Linked DNA regions of Variovorax paradoxus. The protein of the gene in region 2 interacts with the protein of the main gene of each other region in a pairwise test. Links are inferred from orthologs where the notes say so. Each region holds a gene or a part of one and is shown on either strand. Other genes may lie near its edges. The genes, in order: QFZ42_RS10515, glnK and glnL.

Evidence for each region.
Region 1: the proteins of glnK (region 2) and QFZ42_RS10515 interact in binary tests that used the Escherichia coli proteins (3 or more experiments, as listed by UniProt). The link is inferred for Variovorax paradoxus from one-to-one orthologs.
Region 3: the proteins of glnK (region 2) and glnL interact in binary tests that used the Escherichia coli proteins (3 or more experiments, as listed by UniProt). The link is inferred for Variovorax paradoxus from one-to-one orthologs.

What each region holds. Positions count from the first base shown.
Region 1 is NZ_JAUSXG010000001.1:2,243,645-2,248,305, forward strand. The notes cover bases 817-3,943. They hold QFZ42_RS10515 ([protein-PII] uridylyltransferase), read right to left. Parts: upstream 3,624-3,943; coding sequence 1,017-3,623; downstream 817-1,016. Other genes in these bases: pgm (phosphoglucomutase (alpha-D-glucose-1,6-bisphosphate-dependent)), read right to left, coding at 817-932; map (type I methionyl aminopeptidase), read right to left, coding at 3,658-3,943. Outside these bases: more of pgm, read right to left, coding at 1-816; more of map, read right to left, coding at 3,944-4,482.
Region 2 is NZ_JAUSXG010000001.1:5,110,536-5,114,750, forward strand. The notes cover bases 869-3,549. They hold glnK (P-II family nitrogen regulator), read right to left. Parts: upstream 2,538-3,549; coding sequence 2,199-2,537; downstream 869-2,198. Other genes in these bases: QFZ42_RS24315 (ammonium transporter), read right to left, coding at 869-2,177; QFZ42_RS24325 (TorF family putative porin), read right to left, coding at 2,608-3,432. Also shown: QFZ42_RS24310 (SMP-30/gluconolactonase/LRE family protein), read right to left, coding at 1-392; more of QFZ42_RS24315, read right to left, coding at 645-868; QFZ42_RS24330 (YifB family Mg chelatase-like AAA ATPase), read left to right, coding at 3,649-4,215. UniProt on the Escherichia coli protein: Involved in the regulation of nitrogen metabolism. Regulates the activity of its targets by protein-protein interaction in response to the nitrogen status of the cell.
Region 3 is NZ_JAUSXG010000001.1:3,495,555-3,500,052, forward strand. The notes cover bases 1,535-4,498. They hold glnL (nitrogen regulation protein NR(II)), read right to left. Parts: upstream 3,575-4,498; coding sequence 2,495-3,574; downstream 1,535-2,494. Other genes in these bases: ntrC (nitrogen regulation protein NR(I)), read right to left, coding at 1,535-2,472; QFZ42_RS16590 (hypothetical protein), read right to left, coding at 3,585-4,094; glnA (type I glutamate--ammonia ligase), read right to left, coding at 4,238-4,498. In the rest of the region: xth (exodeoxyribonuclease III), read left to right, coding at 1-350; QFZ42_RS16575 (hypothetical protein), read left to right, coding at 356-862; more of ntrC, read right to left, coding at 940-1,534.

The DNA.
Region 1 (4,661 bases), 2.9 Mb from region 2 along the record:
TGGTCGGTGTCGCAGGCAAAGGCGATGCCGAAGCGGTCTCTCAGCGCGATCAGCTGGTGCATCGCGTCGGGCGACGACGGGTCCATGCGGATGCGGCCGTCCCAGTCGAGAGACATGAAGCGGAAGGTCGGGTCGACCTCCTGGTTCAGCACGGTGAGGCGCTTGAGCTTGTACCGCTCGGCGATGGCTGGCCAGTAGTGCACGCCGGCGCCACCCAACGGGTCGACACCGAGGTCGATCTCCACGCCGCGGATGGCATCCATGTCGAGGACTTGGGCCAGATCTTCGATGTAGGTGTTGAGGTAGTCGTGCCGGTGCGTGGTCGAAGCGCGCAGCGCCTGCGCGAGCGGCATGCGCTTCACGCCTTCGAGCCCGTTTGCCAGCATCTTGTTGGCCGCAGCCTCGACCGCGGAGGTGATGTCGGTGCCCGCCGGGCCGCCGTTGGGCGGGTTGTACTTGAAGCCGCCGCTTTCGGGCGGATTGTGCGAAGGCGTGATCACGATGCCGTCGGCCAGCCCCGTGGTGCGGCCGCGGTTGTAGACCAGGATGGCATGCGAGACGGCAGGCGTCGGCGTGTACTCGTCGTCCTTCGACAGCATCAGCTCGACGCCGTTGGCGGCCAGCACTTCGACCGCGCTGTTGAATGCGGGCGTGGAGAGCGCATGCGTATCGATGCCCAGGAAGAGCGGACCGTCGATGCCTTTTTGCTTGCGGTAGTCGGCAATCGCTTGGCTGATGGCCAGCACATGCCATTCGTTGAACGCGTCGTCGAACGAGGAGCCGCGGTGCCCCGATGTTCCGAAGGCCACGCGCTGGGCGGGCACCGACGGATCGGGCCGGCCCGTGTAGTAGGCCGAGATGAGGCGCGGGACGTTGACGAGGAGGTCCAGCGGTGCGGGCTGGCCCGCGAGAGGATGGGTCTTTTGGCTCATGTCGAGTGTTGCCGATCGAGTTGAATCAAGTCGGCAACATCATGCCGCAGGATGCGCCTGCGAACGAAACAAGCGGAAAGCGCCTCAGGAGGCCAGAGCGTCCATCAGTTCGGTCTCGATGGCCAGCTGCGTCTTCTGCCCTTGCAGCTCAGGGCCGCTGATCAGGAACGTGTCTTCCACGCGCTCGCCCAGGGTCGTGACCTTGGCGAGTTGCAGATTCAGGTGATGCCGTGCGAGCACGCGTGCTACCGAATACAGCAGCCCCGCACGGTCGCTGGCCGAGATGTTGAGCAGCCAGCGCTGCGCCTTGTCGTCGGGCAACAGGCTGATGCGCGGCTTGATCGGGAAGCTGCGCACGCGGCGCGACACCCGTCCCACGCTGGGTGGAGGCAGAGGGCCGGCTTCGGTCAGCGTTTGTCCAAGGCCGGACTCGACCATGCTGATGAGATCGCGGTAGTGGTCGGGCAGGAAAGTAGTTACAACCTGGAAGGTGTCGAGCCCGTAGCCGTTGCTCGTGGTGTGTACTTTTGCGTCAAGGATGCTGAACGACGACTGGTCGAAATAGCCGCAGATGCGCGCGAACAGGTCGGGCTGGTCCGGCGTGTAGACCACCACCTGCAGCCCTTCGCCCACCGGCGAAAGACGCGCCCGCACGATGGGCGGCGCCTTGGGGTCGACGGGTACGTTGGATGGCGGCACGAAGCGCGAGAGCTGCTTGGCATGCCACGCGATCTCGGCCGCGTCGTGGCGCATGAAGTAGCCGACATCGAGCGTGTCCCACAGCGCCTTGTGCGCTTCGAAGCGCTGCGCGTGCAACGCGAGCTGCACCAGTGCCTCGCGCTTGCGCGATTCGACCTCGGCGTCCGGGTCGGGCATGCGGCCACCGAGCGCGCGCAGGGTGTAGCGGTACAGGTCTTCGAGCAGCTTGCCCTTCCAGGCATTCCAGACGCGCGGCGAGGTGCCGCGGATGTCGGCGATGGTCAGCAGATAAAGGGCGGTGAGGTAGCGCTCGTTGCCCACGCGCTTGGCGAAGGCGCCGATCACCTCGGGATCGCTCAGGTCTTGCTTTTGCGCCACCTGGCTCATCACCAGGTGTTCGGCCACGAGGAATTCGATCAGCTTGGAGTCTTCGCGCGCGATGCCGTGCTGCTTGCAGAAGCGCTGCACGTCGCGTGCGCCGAGCGTGGAGTGGTCGCCGCCGCGGCCTTTGGCAATGTCGTGGAACAGCGCCGCCACGTAGAGAATCCAGGGCTTGTCCCAGCCGGCCGCAAGCTGCGAGCAGAACGGGTATTCATGCGCATGCTCGGCGATGAAGAAGCGCCGCACGTTGCGCAGCACCATCAAGATGTGCTGGTCCACCGTGTACACGTGGAACAGATCGTGCTGCATCTGGCCCACGATGCTGCGGAACACCCGCAGGTAGCGCCCCAGCACCGAGGTCTGGTTCATCAGCCGGAAGGCATGCGTGATGCCGTAGGGCTGCAGCAGGATGCGCATGAAGGTCTCGTGATTGACCGGATCGTTGCGGAACTTGCTGTCCATCACGTGGCGCGCGTTGTAGAGCGCGCGCAGCGTGCGCGCCGACAGGCCCTTCACGCCGATGGTCTTCTGGTAGAGCAGGAAGGTCTCGAGAATGGCGTGCGGCTCGCGCTCGTAGAGGTCGTCGCTCGCAATCTCGATCAGCCCCGCGCGCTCGTAGAAGCGCTCGTTGACGGGCGTGTGTTGCTCGTCCATCGGCTGCAGGCGCTCCGCGATGTTGAGCAGCAAGATCTGATTCAACTGGGACACCGCCTTGGCCGCCCAGTAGTAGCGCCGCATCAGCGCCTCGCTCGACTTGCGCTGGGACTCGCTCTCGTAGCCGAAGCTCGCGGCCACGGCGGTCTGCAGGTCGAACACCAGGCGGTCTTCGCGCCGGTTGGCAATCACGTGCAGCCGCGCGCGGATCAGCGAGAGCAGGGCCTCGTTGCGCTTGATCTGCTGCGCCTCGAAAGAAGTGGCCAGGCCGTTCTTGGCAAGGTCGTCCCAGCGGCTGCCGAATCCGGCCGCCTTGGTCATCCAGAGAATGGTCTGCAGGTCGCGCAGGCCGCCCGGCGACTCCTTGCAATTGGGTTCGAGCGCGTAGGGGGTGTTGTCGTACTTCTGGTGGCGGTGCCGCATTTCCTGCGACTTGGCCATGAAGAAAGCCTGCGGATCGATGGCCCGGGCAAAGCGGCGGCGAAAAGCCACGAAGAGCTTCTTGTTGCCGGTGATCAACCGCGATTCGAGCAGCGATGTCTGGACGGTCACGTCCTTCTCGGCTTCGGCCAGGCACTCCTCGACCGTGCGCACGCTGGAGCCGATTTCAAGGCCCGCGTCCCAGCAGTGGCCGATGAAGGCCTCGATGCGAGCCGGGTCGATTTCGCTGGCGTGGCCTTCGGGCGGCAGCAGCAACAGCACGTCGACGTCGGAATACGGAAACAGCTCGCCGCGGCCGAAGCCGCCCACGGCCGCCAGCGCGAGCGAATCGCCGAAATCGGCTTCGCGCCACAGCGCGCACAGCGTCTGGTCGGCCAGCGCCGACAGCTGGCGCAGCACCGTGTGCACGCTGCGCGTGGGCGCGCGTGCAAGCCGCAGGGTGTCGAACAGCGCGAGCTTCTTTGCGCGATAGGCTTCGCGCAGCGTGGCGACATCGATCTTGGCGGGTTCGATCACGGCTTTGTCCGGGGCCGTGCGCCGCTCGCGCGGCTCACGTTTTCGTGGAGGTGACGAACGAGGGCAGGGGCGGGCTGCCTTCCGACAGCGTGAGCACTTCGTAGCCCGTTTCGGTGACCAGCACCGTGTGCTCCCATTGCGCCGAGAGCGAATGGTCGCGGGTGACGATGGTCCAGCCGTCGTACTGGCCGCCCTTGAAGTCTTCCTTCACCTCGCGCTTGCCGGCGTTGATCATCGGCTCGATGGTGAAGATCATGCCGGGCTTGAGTTCTTCCAGCGTGCCCGGGCGGCCGTAGTGCAGCACCTGCGGTTCTTCGTGAAAGCGCTGGCCCACGCCATGGCCGCAAAACTCGCGCACGATCGAATAGCCCTGGCCCTCGGCGAATTTCTGGATGGCATGGCCGATGTCGCCCAGGTGGGCCCCCGGGCGCACCTGCAGAATGCCGTGCCACATGGCTTCGAAGGTGACGCTGCACAGGCGCTTGGCCGCAATGGAGGCATCGCCGATGATGTACATGCGGCTGTTGTCGCCGAACCAGCCGTCTTTGACGACGGTCACGTCGACGTTCATGATGTCGCCCTTTTTCAAGGGCTTGTCATTGGGAATGCCGTGGCAGACCACGTGGTTCACCGAGGTGCAGAGCGACTTCGGAAAGGGCACGCTGCTGGCGCCCATGTAGCCCACGGTGGCCGAGGTGGTGCCCTGCTTGACCATGTACTCGGCGGCCAGCCGGTCGACGTCGTTCGTGGTGATGCCCGGCTTGATGAAGGGCGTGAGGTAGTCCAGCACCTCGGAGGCCAGACGGCAGGCGACGCGCATGGCTTCGATGCCTGCCGCGTCTTTGTAGGTAATGCTCATCCCGGAATTATCCCATCCAGCAGATGAACCTGCCCCGGTGCGGCGCACTTCGTGTCCCTGCCGCCTCCTTGTGGAATGGCGAACTCGGGGCGGCCCTGCATTGGCCTAAAATTCCGGGTTAACGCGGATGGCCCCAGTCAGCGACCATCCGCCCTCGATTTCTTGATTTCCAACGCGGC
Region 2 (4,215 bases):
CAGTAGAGCGCGGCGTTGGCCTTGTCCTTGGCCTCGTTGAGCGAACCGGCCCAGAAACGGCCCAGCGCATCGCATTTGCCGTCGTTGAAGCGCATGGTGCGCACGTCGTGCGCCACGCGCGCCATTGCGACCAGTTCACCGCCCCATTCACGAGCCCGGTAGATGCCGTCGCGCAGCGCGATCACCAACCCGCCGCTTCGCGCTGGCGCCATGCAACCGGGCTCGGTGGTCAGCGCCCAGCGTTCCACCTTGGCACCGGCCGTGCCGATTTCCCCGCGCGTGCGCAGCACCGCGCGCCCCGGAATGTCTAGCCAGTAAAGCGAGCGTTCGTGCGGGTGCCAGAACGGCGATTCGCCGAGCTCGCAAAGGCTGTCTTCGAGGGTGGTCCACATGATCTCGGCATTGTGCATCCGCTCCCCCGCAGGCCAAAAAAAAAGCCCGCTGACGCCGAAGCGCTCGCGGGCTGAACATCCAAAGGAGACCTTGCTGAAAAACTCGTTCCTGCTTTTTCTTCTTCTCACCACCAGCCCGCGCACCGCATGCCTTCTTCCAGAAACACCGCGGAACCGGCTTTGCCGGGCCGCTGGTGTTGCCCCCAGCAGGGGGGTTGGCGAAGCGACACGAAGTGCGCGAAGACTGGGGGGTTACCTGTTATATGCGGTCTCGCCGTGCGAGGAGATGTCGAGGCCTTCGCGCTCTTCTTCTTCCGACACACGCAGGCCGATGGTGAGGTCGGCGATCTTGAAGGCGATGAACGCCACCACGCCCGACCAGACGATGGTCAGCAGCACGCCCTTGAGCTGGATCCAGACCTGGGCACCGATGCCGTTGGAGATGACGCTGGCCGTGACCCAGTCGCCCACGAGGCCGGGGCCGCCGAGTGCCTGGGTGTTGAACACGCCGGTGAGCAGCGCACCGACGATACCGCCGACACCGTGCACGCCGAACACGTCGAGCGAGTCGTCCGCGCCGAGCAGCTTCTTGAGGCCGTTGACGCCCCAGAGGCAGGCGAAGCCGGCGATGAAGCCGATGATGATCGCGCCCATCAGGCCGACGTTGCCGGCGGCCGGGGTGATGGCCACGAGGCCTGCAACGGCACCCGAAGCGGCACCCAGCATCGAGGCCTTGCCGCGCATCAGCGCTTCACCGATGCACCATGCGAGCACCGCGGCAGCGGTGGCGGTGAAGGTGTTCATGAAGGCGAGCACGGCGCTGGTGCCGGCTTCGAGGGCCGAACCGGCGTTGAAACCGAACCAGCCGACCCACAGCAGCGAAGCGCCGACCATGGTGAGCGTGAGCGAGTGCGGCGTGAAGGCTTCCTTGCCGTAGCCGACGCGCTTGCCGATGACGAAGGCACCGACCAGGCCGGCGACGGCGGCGTTGATATGCACCACGGTGCCGCCGGCGAAGTCGAGCGCGCCCCACTGCCAGATCAGGCCGGCCTTGCCGTTCATGGCATCGACCACGTCCTTGGAGGCGTAGGCGTCAGGGCCCATCCAGAACCAGACCATGTGGGCGAGCGGCGCATAGCTGAAGGTGAACCAGATCACCATGAACAGCAGCACGGCCGAGAACTTGGCGCGCTCCGCGAAGGCACCCACGATCAGGCAGCAGGTGATGCCGGCGAAGGTGGCCTGGAAGGCGGCGAACAGCAGTTCGGGGATGTAGACGCCCTTGCTGAAGGTGGCGCCGGGCGCGAACACACCGGTGGCCGGATCGAAGATCCCCTTCATGAAGAGCCGGTCGAATCCGCCGAAGAAGGCATTCCCTTCGGTGAACGCGATGCTGTAGCCGTAAATGAGCCACAGCACGACGATCATCGAGAAGGTGACCATCACCTGCATCAGCACCGACAGCATGTTCTTGCTGCGCACCAGGCCGCCGTAGAACAGCGCCAGGCCGGGAACGGTCATCATGATGACGAGCAGCGTGGACAGCATCATCCAGCTGGTGTCACCCTTGTTGAAGGAAGGAGCCGGCGCTGCGGCGGGTGCTGCTTCGGCAGCAGCGGGGGCTGCGGCAGGTGCCGCAGCCGCAGGAGCAGCCGCGGGAGCCGGGGCGCTGGCCGCCGGTGCGGTTGCAGCTGGCGCTTCCGCCGCGGGCGCCTGTGCGAAGGCGGCCGTGCCGGCAGCGAGCACGCTCAAGCCGAGTGCAAGAGAAACAAGCAGTTTTTTCATGGTTGTTTTTTTCCGGGCTGATCAGAGGGCTTCGCGGCCGGTTTCACCGGTGCGGATGCGAACGACCTGCTCGAGGTTGTAGACAAAAATCTTTCCGTCGCCGATCTTGCCGGTGCGGGCCGCACCCTCGACGGCTTCGATCACGCGGTCGACGAGGTCGTCGGATACCGCTGCTTCGATCTTGACCTTGGGCAGGAAGTCGACCACGTACTCGGCGCCGCGGTACAGCTCGGTGTGCCCCTTCTGGCGACCGAACCCCTTGACCTCCGTGACCGTGATGCCCTGCACGCCGATGGCCGACAGTGCCTCGCGCACCTCGTCGAGCTTGAACGGTTTGATGATGGCTGTGACCAGCTTCATGATGACTTTCTCCTTCTTGGATGGAATGAATGGCGCGGCAGCTTGGGCCGCACCTTGTTCTTGTGCCTGCTTACAGCGTCTTGCTGAGCGTAACGATGAAGCGCGCCTTGTTGGGCGAGTAGTACTGCTGGCCGATCGGGCCGAAGCCGAAGTCGACCCCCGGGTTGCTCAGCGCGAGGTAGGAGCTCTTCTTGTTGGCGCCCTGCACCGAGCCGGCCAGTGCCAGGCCGTTGCCGAAGTCATACGACACGCCCACGTTGTAGTCCACGTAGCTCTTGTAGCCCAGGCTGCGGATGTCGCTGGACATGTGGGTGTAGCCGAGGGCGGCCTTCAGCGTGAGCTTGGGCACGATTTCCTTGCTGTAGGCCAGGTTCAGGTAACCGGTGTTGGTGCCCTTCAGGCCCGAGCCCGACTTGTAGCCGGCGTAGCCGAAGTAGTCCTTGGACACCGTGTGCGAGTACTTCAGGGTGAACGAGCCGATGGCTTCGTCGGCCCAAGTGCCCGCGCCGTACAGTTCGGTCGTGTTGCCGATGGAATTGCCGGGGTAGATGTAGGTCAGCGCGCCCACGTCCATGTCGAACGGGCCGGCCTTGAACTTGTAGCCGCCGTAGATGTCGCTCTCGATGCTGTTGCCCTGGAGCCAGTTGACGCTGGAATTCCAGTTGCCCACGTAGAAGCCGCTTTCGCCGAACGCGTAGTCGAAACCGCCCTGGATCGCGGGCTTGAAGCCCTTGGTCTTGGCGTAGTCGTTCTTCCCGATCATGTCCTGGTCCTGACCGCGGAACTTGTAGTTGCTGGTCAGGGCCACATTCCCCGAGAGCTGGGCGCTCGCCAGCATCGGCAGGGCTGCAAGGGCGACCACGGCCACTGCCTGGGCGAATTTACGGTGCATCATCGAGACTCCTCGGAGTTGGTGGATTGTTGGGGTGGACAGCGTTTCATAGCAGGGAGCGTGCCAAAGTGCTCGTTCCGCCCTGCTGCATGGCCGCAGCCCCTGCATCCGCAACACCGATGAAAAGTTACAAGAGTGTTCAGATGCGACGCCCTCAAGGGCTCGCGGTGCACAAGTCCGACCAAAAACGGGCGCACCACAATGGGGAGAGTCATAAAAATGAGCTTGTCTTTGGTGCAAAGCCGCGCTTTGCTTGGGCTGGAAGCAGCCAGTGTCACGGTCGAGGTGCATCTGGCGAACGGCCTGCCGAGCTTCACGCTCGTCGGGCTCGCGGAAACCGAGGTCAAGGAGGCGCGCGAACGCGTGCGTTCGGCCATCCAGAACGCCGGGCTCGAATTTCCGAACAACAAGAGAATCACCGTCAATCTGGCGCCGGCGGACCTGCCCAAGGACTCCGGCCGCCTCGACCTGCCCATCGCGCTCGGCATCCTCGCCGCCAGCGGGCAGATACAGTCCGCCCGGCTCGCGGGACACGAGTTTGCCGGCGAACTCTCGCTTTCGGGCGAGTTGCGCCCCGTGCGCGGCGCGCTCGCCATGGCCCTCGCCCTGCACACCCGCGGCATTGCGACACGCCTGGTGCTGCCCACGGAAAGCGCGAAAGAAGCGGCCCTGGTGCCCGGCGGCGAGGTGTATGGCGCCAGGCACCTGCTGGACGTGGTGCAGCGCTTCATGGCCGAGGACGCCGCCGCCGTGGCTCCGGCCGAGCCGCCCCATCCGGACGGCTGG
Region 3 (4,498 bases), 1.6 Mb from region 2 along the record:
TGCTCGGGGACTTCAACATCACGCCCGAAGACCGCGACAGCTATGACCCGGTGGGCCTGAAAGAAACGATCCATCACACGACCGAGGAACGCGAGGAGTTCAGGGCGCTGCTCCAGCTTGGCCTGGTCGACAGCTTCCGCCTGTGCGAGCAGCCCGAGAAGAGCTATTCGTGGTGGGACTACCGGATGCTGGGCTACCAGAAGAACCGGGGCCTTCGCATCGACCACATCTTGGTGAGCGAGCCGCTGGTGCCGCGCGTCAAAGGGTGCATCATCGACCGCGTGCCGCGCAAGTGGGAAAAGCCAAGCGACCATGCACCCGTGGTGCTCGATCTCGACCAAGGAATTTGACGAAGATGACCATTCGCACCCTCACGATCATTGCAGCGGCGCTGACCCTCGTCGCCTGCTCGGCTTTCAAGTCCGCGGACAAGGCCGAAGACGGCAAGTCGGCCCCCTCCGCGCCCGACGAGGTGGCAAGCCCGAGGACCGACGTGCCGACCGTGCGCCTGATCACCGCGCAAACACCGGCCGTGCGGGCCTATCGCAAGACTGGCGCGCGCCAGATCTACAAGGCCTACGCCCAGCGCATCTACAAGGGGAAGATTCCTCCGCTGGTCTATGCCGTGGTGGTGGTCGAAACCGAGCTCGATGCGAACGGCAATGTCACGAACGTCACGTTCAGCCGCGTGCCGAGCCATGCCCCGGAAGTGCCGGGCAAGATCGCGGAGCTCATCAAAGCGGCATCGCCGCTGCCCAGCCCGGGGCGACTCGGCGCCCACACGTATGTCGACACGTGGCTTTGGGACAAGAGCGGAAACTTCCAGCTGGATTCGCTGACTTTAGGACAGCGAAGCCGGTAGCTGAGGCTCGCCCCAGTCGTCGCGGTGGTCCTGGAATGGGCCGCCGCTCTCTCCTTCTCTCTATTCGAAGCGGCAGCCTATTCGATGCCCAGTTCCTGGATCTTCCGGGTGATGGTGTTGCGTCCGATGCCCAGCTTTTGAGCGGCTTCGATGCGGCGGCCGCGGGTGTTGGCCAGGGCGGTGAGGATGAGCCGCGACTCGAAGCGGCGCGAAAGCGCGTCCCAGACGTCGGTGCGACCGGCGGCCAGCAGCGCCTGGGCTTCCATTTCAAGGCCGCTCTCCCAACTGCTGGCGCCCACGAGGCCTTCAGTGCTGGCTTCCGGCGCGGCGCTCGCCGGAGCGGATTCACGCTCGGGGCTCGGCGACAGCAACGGTGCGGGTTGCACGAGAGTTGCCGTGCCGACGCCTGTATCCGCGGCTTTTGCTTCCACGCCGGCTGCGGCGGCCATGACCTCGGGCGGCAGGTCCTTGGCTTCGATGAGCTGGGCTGGCGCCATGACGGTGAGCCAGTGGCAGATATTCTCGAGCTGGCGCACGTTGCCGGGGAAGCTGAACGATGCGAGCTTGGCCAACGCCGCATCGGAGATGCGCTTGGGCTCGACGCCAAGCTGGCGCGCACTCACCTGCAGGAAGTGGCGCGTGAGCGCGGGCACGTCTTCGCCGCGCTCGCGCAGCGCGGGCAGGCGCAGGCGAATCACGTTGAGGCGGTGGAACAGGTCTTCGCGGAAGCCGCCGAGCTTCACGCGCTGCTCCAGGTCCTGGTGCGTGGCCGCAATCACGCGCACGTTGGCCTTGACCGAGTTGTGGCCGCCCACGCGGTAGAAATGCCCGTCGCTCAGCACGCGCAAGAGGCGGGTCTGAAGGTCGAAAGGCATGTCGCCGATTTCGTCGAGAAAGAGCGTGCCGCCTTCGGCCTGCTCGAAGCGGCCGCGCCGCATGGTCTGCGCGCCGGTGAAGGCGCCGCGCTCGTGGCCGAAGAGTTCGCTCTCCAGCAGGTCCTTGGGAATGGCCGCGGTGTTGATGGCGACGAAGGGGCCGTTGGCGCGCGGCGAATGCTTGTGCAGCGCGCGCGCCACCAGTTCCTTGCCCGAGCCCGATTCGCCGGTGATGAGCACCGTCACGTTGCTTTGCGAGAGGCGGCCGATGGCGCGGAACACGTCCTGCATGGCGGGCGCCTGGCCCAGCATTTCGGGCGCGGCCACCATGCGCTCCTCGGCCACTTCCTCACGCTGGCTTTCGTCGACGGCGCGGCGGATGAGCTCGACGGCACGCGGCAGGTCGAAGGGCTTGGGCAGGTATTCGAAGGCACCGCCCTGGAACGCCGAAACGGCGCTGTCGAGGTCGGAAAACGCCGTCATGATGATGACGGGCAGGCCGGGGTGCTTGGCCTTGATCTTGTCGAGCAAGTCGAGCCCGGAGCCGCCGGGCATGCGGATGTCGCTCACCAGGACCTGCGGGCCCTGCTGTTCGTCGTCGGCGGCGAGTTCGAGGGCGGCCAGCACCTCGCGCGTGTTGGTGAAGCTGCGCGTGGGCAGGTCTTCGCGCAGCAAGGCCTTCTCCAGCACGAAGCGGATCGATTGGTCGTCATCAACTATCCAGATCGGCTTCATGCATCTCCTTGTTGCCGTGCTGCTAGGGCAGCGGTATCAGTATCTTGAAATCGGTTCGGCCCGGGACACTGTCGCACTCGATCACGCCGTGATGCTGTTGCACAAAAGTTTGTGCGAGCGTCAATCCAAGCCCTGTCCCGCCTTCCCTTCCCGATACGAGCGGATAGAAGATGCGGTCCTTGATCGTGTCCGGCACACCCGGTCCGTTGTCGATGACATGCAATTCCAGTGCCAATCGATACCACTGCTTATTGAATATCACCTGTCGGGCGATGCGGGTCTTGAAAGTGATCTGCGCGTCGCCCGCCGCGCGGCGCTCCGCCAGGGCCTGCGCCGCGTTGTGCACGATGTTGAGCGTGGCCTGGATCAGCTGCTCGCGGTCGCCGCGAAACTCGGGAATCGACACGTCGAAGTCGCGCTCGATGTGCAGGTCGCGCGGAAACTCCGCAAGAATGACCGAGCGCACGCGCTCGCAGACTTCGTGGATGTTGACGTCGCCCACCACGTGCGGGCGCCGGTGCGGCGCCAGCAAGCGGTCGACCAGCGTCTGCAGCCGGTCGGCTTCGTGAATGATGACCTGGGTGTATTCGATGAGGTCGCGCGACTCCACCTCCATCTGCAGCAGCTGCGCCGCGCCGCGAATGCCGCCCAGCGGGTTCTTGATTTCGTGTGCGAGATTGCGGATGAGTTCCTTGTTCGCCTGCGCCTGGTCGAGCAGGCGTTCCTCGCGGTCCTGGCGCACCTGCTGCTCGAGCGGCGACATCTCGATGACGAGCTCGCCCGACTTGTCGCCCTGCGCCAGGGTGACCTGCACCGGCATCAGCTCGTGGTTGACGCGGCGCAGGAAGGCTTCGTAGCGCAGCGTGGCGAAGTCGTTGCTGCGCGCGCCGTCGATGGCGGTGCGAAGCACGTGCGGCTCGTGAAAGCAGGCGCCGAACTGAGAACCTTCGAGGGTGCGGCGCGATGTGCCCAGCGCGTCTTCGAGGGCCGCGTTGGCGAACAGCACCGAACCGTTGGTGCTGACCACGGCAATCAGCGTGGACAGCAGATCGAAGGGCTGAAAGCGCGGCGTGGCGCCGGCCGCCTTCTTCCCGAATGCCATGATGGACTGACTACTGCTTGACCGGCAGGCGGCCAAGTTCGCGGCGAATGCCGGCGATGTCGCTCTCGTTGCGCGCCAGTTCGGCCTTCATTTCAGCCACGCGATCGAGATACTTCTGGTAGTTGCGGCCTTCGCTGCCCTGCTTCTCGGGCTCGCCGTTGTTGTATTCCTTCTGCAGCTCGGCCTGGCGGGCTTCTGCTTTCTTGAGCTCGGCTTCGAGCACCGAACGCGCTTCACCGTCGCGCGCGCGCTGGTCGACGCCTTCGACGCGCGGGCTGCCTGCGGGCGCACGCGCAGCGGAGGAGCCACCGCCGCCGCCCGAAGACTTGGCGGCCGGCATCCCGGAGCCTTGCACGACGGTGACGTTGCCGCCTTCCATGACCTTGCAGCCTTTTTGCTGCGCAATGGTCGAGTTGTTGGTGTATTCATTGCCGCAGCGCCACACGCGCTCCTGCGACGTCGCCGGCACGGCGACGGCCAACAATGAACCAGCCAGGAAAATGAGAGAAGCAGTCTTCATGAGAATCGGTGGATGGCGCGACAAAGGCGCATTTTCATGCAATTCGACTCCATCGGTGACAAGATGTTCCGCGTCAACGAAAAAGGACGGCCGAAGCCGTCCTTTCTGTCTTACTTACCCGTCAGGGGCTTGCGCCCGCCGATTTACAGGGAGTAGTACATGTCGAACTCGACCGGATGGGTCGCCATGCGGAAGCGCGTGACTTCCTGCATCTTGAGGTCGATGTACGCATCGATGTAGGCATCGGTGAACACGCCGCCCTTGGTCAGGAACGCACGGTCCTTGTCGAGGTATTCCAGCGCTTGGTCGAGGCTGTGGCACACGGTCGGGATCAGCGCGTCTTCTTCCGGCGGCAGGTGGTACAGGTCCTTGCTGGCGGCTTCGCCCGGATGGATCTTGTTTTC